Regions from separate parts of the Cobetia sp. BMC6 genome, predicted to be linked through region 2. Evidence: predicted binding sites of a transcription regulator. Region 2 holds the regulator's gene; the other holds the start of a gene.
The links. The regulator sigma-54, encoded in region 2, starts transcription at its own class of promoters, with help from an activator protein. The targets are predictions, from matches to a motif close to TGGCACNNNNNTTGCTNT.
Positions count from the first base shown of each region.

Region 1: the regulator sigma-54 is predicted to act here: its motif matches at 2,184-2,201, upstream of MKZ40_RS13585 (NarK family nitrate/nitrite MFS transporter).

Region 1 is NZ_JAKUMF010000008.1:10,947-14,357, forward strand. It holds gene MKZ40_RS13575 (N-acetyltransferase) at 1-169, shown strand, start outside; gene MKZ40_RS13580 (hypothetical protein) at 309-476, shown strand; gene MKZ40_RS13585 (NarK family nitrate/nitrite MFS transporter) at 598-1,956, opposite strand; gene MKZ40_RS13590 (ANTAR domain-containing protein) at 2,519-3,094, shown strand; gene MKZ40_RS13595 (CmpA/NrtA family ABC transporter substrate-binding protein) at 3,145-3,411, shown strand, end outside.
Region 2 is NZ_JAKUMF010000002.1:111,515-114,925, forward strand. It holds gene MKZ40_RS04695 (RNA polymerase factor sigma-54) at 645-2,093, opposite strand; gene lptB (LPS export ABC transporter ATP-binding protein) at 2,327-3,067, opposite strand; gene lptA (lipopolysaccharide transport periplasmic protein LptA) at 3,071-3,411, opposite strand, start outside.

The DNA.
Region 1 (3,411 bases), on a different contig from region 2:
GGATTTCTATACCCATCTGGGCTTTCATCCGGCGTGTCATTACGGGCTCTACTGCCATCATGACGACGTGCCGGGTTCCTTCGTCGCCTTCGAGCTGCTGCCGGACTATCTGGAGGGGCTGGGCGGTGAAGTGCAGTTTCCCGATACCTTCTCTGAGCTGGGTATTTGATCAGCAACAGGCAACTCGGCGTTGCGTGACCCTTGAAACGGCAAGGCTCCCGCTCCATGTCATGGGTAACACCACGTGGCAGCCTGCGTGAGATGGCAGCTGTCGCGTCATTCCGACCGATGATTCAAGGAGAGACATCATGAAGCTCAAGACTCTGGGTAGTTCGCTGATGATTGCCATGCTCGGTCTCGGTGGCCTGTCGCTCGCCGGTTGCGAGGACGAAGGCCCGATGGAGAAGGCCGGTGAGAAGATGGACAACGCCGTCGAGGAAGCCGGTGATAGCGTCGAGAACGCCACCGATAGCTGAGGCTCGGCTGTCAGCGCCGCGATGAATCGCCGCTGACCTGAGCTGTCGACAGACACAAGAAGGCCCCGCCTCCCATGAGGTGGGGCCTTCTTGTGTCTGGCTAGGGGAGAAAGCAATCCGCTTATGCCGAGGCGGGCTGCTGCTCGCTCTGTTGCTTGCGGTCCGCGACGGCGGCGTCGTAGGCGCGGCTTTCCTCGGCTTCGGTGGCGGCGCTGAAACGCACCAGCAGCGCGAACAGCGAGATCACGATCACGCCCATGCCCAGGTACATCAGGCCTTCCTGGTAGGTCAGCTCCTCACTGCGGAACAGGAAGCCCGCGGCGACCGCGCCCGCGTTGCCGCCCGCACCGACGATACCGGCGACCGCGCCGAGTGCCTTGCGATTGACGAAGGGCACGATACCGAAGGTCGCGCCTTCCGCCATCTGCACGAAGAGGCTGAAGACCAGCATGATGCCGATGGCCACCGCGAGGGTTTCCATCTGGGCGAAGCCGACCAGCGCCACGCCTTCACACAGCAGCGCGATGAACAGCCAGCGCACGCGGCCCTTGAGGCCGGACTGGCGGGCGAAGAGATCAGAAAACACGCCGCCCAGGGTGCGGGCGAACAGGTTCATCAGGCCGAACAGCCCTGCGATGAGACCGGCGGTGGCGAGGTCGAGATCGAAGTGATCGAAGAAGTAGATGGCGGCGACGTTGTTGATGGTCAGCTCGACCCCGAAGCAGGCGCCATAGACGAGGAACAGGGCCCAGACGCGGATGTCGCGTGCTGCCGCGCCGAAGGTGGCGCGCATGCTGTATTCCTTCTCGGCCTTGGGCAGCTCACCGCGCTCACGCAGCTCGCTGAAGTTGCCGTCCGGCGCATCCTGGGTGAAGAAGTAGTAGGCGATACCGGTCAGGAACAGCACGATGCCCGGCACGACCATCGCCAGACGCCAGCCCAGGGTCTGCTCGACGCCCAGCATCAGCAGGCCGGCCATCACCAGCGGCATCAGCATCTGGGTGGTGCCGCCGCCCAGGTTGCCCCAGCCCGCGGTGGTGGCGTTGGCGGTGCCGACCACGTTGGGGCCGAACATCACGGAGGTGTGGTACTGGGTGATGACGAAGGAGGCGCCGATGGCACCGATGGCCAGGCGGGCCAGGAAGAAGGATTCGAAGCTGTCGGCGAAGCCGATGCACATCACCGGCAGCGAGCCGAGGCACAGCAGCCAGGTGTAGGCCTTGCGTGGCCCGATGCGATCACACAGCACGCCGATGGCGAGACGCACGATCACCGTGATGGCGACGGAGGCGATGATGGTGTTGCCGATCTGGGTCTTGGTCAGGCCGAGGTCGTCACGCACCACGGCCATCAGCGGCGCGATGCCGAACCAGCCGAAGAAGCAGACGTGGAAGGCGAACCACGACATGTGGAAGGCGCGCATTTGCGGGGTGTTGAAGCTGAACAGCCGGATGCGGCTGGCCTTGTTGCGGATATCCATGAGTGGGCTCCTGATTCAGCGTCGGTGCCGGGCACGAAGTCAGGTGTGCTCGGCGAGTGGTCGAACGGCTGTGAATGAACGACAGCAAGGGCGCCTCGTCATTGAGGGGCCTGGTTCGACGCACTCGTACTCCGAAGAGCCTGGTCCACGTCATGGATAGCGATGGCAGCAGTCGGTGATGCCATGGTTGCCGGCAGCAGAGCGTCTGTGCGGCAAGTGACAGGAACAAAGCAAGTAGCGCGCCAGTTGCGGGGGTGTGGGCGGGACAAGTCCCAGAAGATCAATGGCTTGGCGAGGGCAATAGGTTGGCATGCGCAGGCGGTGCCCCGGGCTGGGTGCGCGCTCGATGCGCGCTGGCGGTGCGTCATCGAGGCGCGAGGTACCAGTCTGGCGCACGCGAATGGCGCTGGGAGGGTCGGGCAGGCGCGTGCCTCATTGCAGTGCAGCGACGCTTTCGGCTCGGCCGCTCTGAAGGCCCTTGGCCGCAGGGTTGCACCAGATTGCGGCACGAATCCTGCTTGGGTGTACGGCAAGTCTCATGCCCGACCCAAGGAAACCTGACATGCCCGTGACCGTGCTGATCGTCGATGTCCGCAGTGAGCGCTCCGCCGCGCTGGAGCAGGCGCTATTGAGCGCCGGCTTCGAGGTGGCGCTGCGCGTTGACGAGCACGAGGACCTGCACGCGCTGGTCGAGCAGCATCAGCCCGATGCGGTGATCATCGACGCCGACCTGCCCAGCCGCGACACCCTGGAGCATCTCGGCCAGCTGGGGCGACGCTATCCCAAGCCGATGATCATGCTGGCCAGTGAAGATGCCCCGGACCTCGTGCGTGAGGCGGCCGGCGCCGGTGTCTCGGCCTATGTGGTGGACCACGTCATGCCAGCGATGGTGCGCAGCATGGTCGAGGTCGCCATCACCAGCTTCGAGGCGCACCGTGCGCTCAAGGGGGAGCTCAACCGTACCCAGACCACATTGGTGCAGCGGCGCAGCGTCGATCGTGCCAAGGCCGTGGTGATGGAGACGCGTGGGCTCAGTGAAGATGCCGCCTACCAATACCTGCGCAAGACCGCCATGAACCGGCGCCTGGCCCTGCATGAGCTGGCCGATGAGCTGCTCAAGGCCGCGCGTCGGCGCTGAGCCGGTCGCCGTACTGTCCTTCTCTCTCGATCGTTCAAGAGGTGTGCGTGATGCCCACAGATGTACCCCTGAATGGCCATCAGCTGACGCTGGGCCTGATGCCACTCAATGATGCCGCGCCCTTCGTGGTCGCTGAGCAGTTGGGGCTTTTCCGCGAGGAGGGGCTGGCGGTGACACTCAAGTGGCAACCCTCGTGGGCGGCGTTGCGTGATGACCTGCAGACCGGTGTGCTGCAGGGTGCGCAGATGCTGGCGCTGATGCCGCTGACCTCGACTCTGGGCCTGGATGGCCGCGCCACGCCGGTGATCAGTGCCATG
Region 2 (3,411 bases):
CTCCTTTATCCAGCGGGTTGCCATTCAATTGTAACCCTTTTTGACTACGAGCAAACCCTGATCGGACGCTCTGCAACAGGCTTGACGACCACCGTCTGGCGATGTTTTCGCGCCCTTGCCAGCGGCGTCAGATGTCGTGAGCGTCTGTACCGACAATGCCCAAGCTTTGCGCAAAGATCAACGCTGCGCTGCATCGTGGCTCAGTGCTTGTCTTCAACTCAGTGAGGGGTAACGGAATGGACTTCAAGGTCACGCTTGAAGGGTGGTGCATGAAAGGCGCGCAAGAAGACGGGTTTTCGTCGCCAATCCCTGCATGTACGCCGCCTTTCAGGCGCTTGGGTTGCGTGGAGCAAGCAGCGTGCCGGAAGGATCACCGAGTGACATCCCGGTGCAATACGGCTAAAAGTGACTTTAAAAACATGCGATTGACGGTAAATGATGCAGCCGGAATGATGGATTTTTGCCATCATCCTGCGCGCCATGATGGGCCATTGACGAGCGGTTGACGGAATGACAGGGCGCGCGACAGGCGCGCCGGTGTCAGTAATGTCAGAGGCTGGTGAGAGAGAAAACCAGCGTTTGAGGTTGGCGGCAACGGCCATGATAGGAGGGAGACCAGGCGCATGGCAGCCGCAGATGACACATCAGGCCAGACGCTTGCGCTCGCTGGAGGATGGGATGCCCATCGCTTCGCGATACTTGGCCACGGTACGGCGTGCGACCTCGATGCCATCGCTGGCGAGCAGGTCGACCAGGCGTGAGTCGGAGAGAGGCTTGCGAGCCGGCTCTTCCGCAATCAGCTTGCGGATGCGGGCACGAATGGCGGTGCTTGAGTGGGCGTCGCCACTGCCGCTGCCACCGACCTGGCTCGAGAAGAAGAACTTGAGCTCGAAGACGCCGCGCGGGGTGTGGATGTATTTCTGGGTCGTGACCCGCGAGATGGTCGATTCGTGCATCTCGACCACTTCGGCGATGTTGGCCAGAATCAGTGGCTTCATGCCTTCCTCGCCTTGCTCGAGGAAGTCGATCTGGCGCGCCATGATCTCGCGGCCGACCTTGAGCAGGGTGTCATTGCGTGATGACAGGCTCTTCATCAGCCAGCGCGCTTCCTGCAGGTTGTCCTTGAGGAAGGTGTTGTCGGCGGACTTGTCGGCACGCTTGATCAGTGCGGCGTATTCCGGCTGGATGCGCAGCTTGGGCAGCGCTTCCGGGTTGAGCTCGACCTGCCAGCCGTGGCGGGTATGACGCACCAGTAGATCAGGGATCACGTAATCGCTGGCGGGCTCGCCCCAGGCGGATGCCGGACGCGGATCGAGCGCGCGCACCAGGCGGATGACGTGATCCAGCTCGTCATCGTCAAGGCTCAGTCGGCGCTTGAGCAGCTTGCGATCATCGTTGCCCAGTGCCTCGAGGAATTGACGTACCAGGCGACGCGCCTGCGCCAGCAGCGGCAGATCATCCGGCAGCAGCGCCAGTTGCAGCAGCAGGCACTCGCGCAGGTCGCGGGCGAAGACGCCGGTCGGGTCGAACTGCTGCAGACGCAGCAGTACCTGCTCGAGCTCGGAGGCCTTGAGGCCGGGCAGGCCCTGGCCGCGCAGACCATCGACCAGCTCATCGAGTGACAGGCTCAGGTAACCGGCACCGTCGACGGCATCGATCAGGCTCTCCGCCATCTGGCGTTCACGGCCATCGAGGTCGGTCATCGCCAGCTGCCAGCGCAGGTGGTCCTGCAGGCTCTCGACGCTGGTATTGCGATCGAAGTCCGGCCCTTCTTCGCTCCCGCTGCCACTGCCGGAGCTGGTCAGGCTACCGGCGTGGTCCTGGTAGAGGTCCGACCAGTCACTGTCGAGGGGGTATTCCTCGGGAATCTCGCTCGAGGAGTCGGCAGTGGAAATCTCGCTCGTATCCTGTGTCTCTATGACATCCAGCGACTCGTAGTCCTCGTCGAGCTCCAACATGGGGTTGGACTCGAGGGCTTGCTGAATCTCCTGACGCAGGTCGAGCGTCGACAGCTGCAGCAGCTGGATCGCTTGCTGAAGCTGCGGCGTCATGGTCAGCGAGGTGCCGAGGCGGAGTTGCAGGGTGGGTTTCATGGAGTCAGTCAATTCACGGCAAAGGAACGTGCTTACTACGCTATACCGTGACTCGGGCCACTGACAAGTGGTTGCAGTGAATATTCAAGCAACTTGCATGCCATGTTTACACCAAGGTGGTATGGACGTCATGCATGCGCCTGATGTCAGACATGAAAAAGCCGCTACGCGATAAAATCACGCAGCGGCTTATGAAGCTTTCGCCGTGGGAGGGCTCAGCGCATCCGCTGGCCCTAGAGCGTGAACTCGTGGCCCAGGTAGACGTCGCGTACCTGCTGGTTGGCCAGGATGGAGTCCGCGTCACCGTGAGCGATGATCTGACCATCGCCGACGATATAGGCGGTGTCACAGATATCGAGTGTCTCGCGCACGTTGTGGTCGGTGATCAGCACGCCGATGCCACGGTCACGCAGTTGACGCACGATGCTCTTGATCTCGCCCACCGAGATGGGGTCGACGCCGGCGAAGGGCTCATCGAGCAGTACGAAGTCCGGCTCGGTGGCCAGTGCACGGGCAATCTCGACCCGACGACGCTCCCCGCCGGACAGGCTCATGCCGGCACTGGCACGAATATGCGTGATGCTGAATTCCTCGAGCAACTCTTCAAGACGTGCCTTGCGGCCATTGCGATCCAGATCCTTGCGGGTTTCCAGAATCGCCATGATGTTGTCGGCCACCGACAGCTTGCGGAAGATCGACGCCTCCTGCGGCAGATAACCGATGCCGGCGCGTGCGCGTTGATGCATGGCGGCAGCGGAAAGGTCCTTGTCGTCGATGGAGACGTTGCCGGCATCGGCGCGCACCAGCCCGACGATCATGTAGAACGAGGTCGTCTTGCCGGCGCCGTTGGGGCCCAGCAGGCCGACGATGTCACCCTGGCGGATCTCAAGCGAGATGTCCTTGACCACCTTGCGGCCCTTGTAGGCCTTGGCCAGATGGCGAGCGCTCAGCGTACGCGGGGTAGCAGCAGTCATGACTCAGTTTTCCTTGCTGGCATTGGCGCCGCGCGGCGTCAAAGTCATGTGTACGCGACCGCCTTCGGTCTGCTGTGCCGTCTTGCTGTTGTTGGCGTTCACCTGGCGCTTGTCGAGGAAATACTCCACGTAGCCGCCTTCGAAGGTGTCATCGCCTTTCTCGAGACGCGCATTGCCGACCAGCTCCACGCGGCGCTCCAGCGCATGATAGCGGATGGTGTCGGCCCAGCCCTTGACCAGCTTCTCGTCGGGTGCGGGTTGCTGTTCCAGGTAGGCACGCTTGCCGGTGGCCTTGACCAGCGAGATCTCGCCGCTGCCGGCGCGGCTGATATCGACGCGGCTGG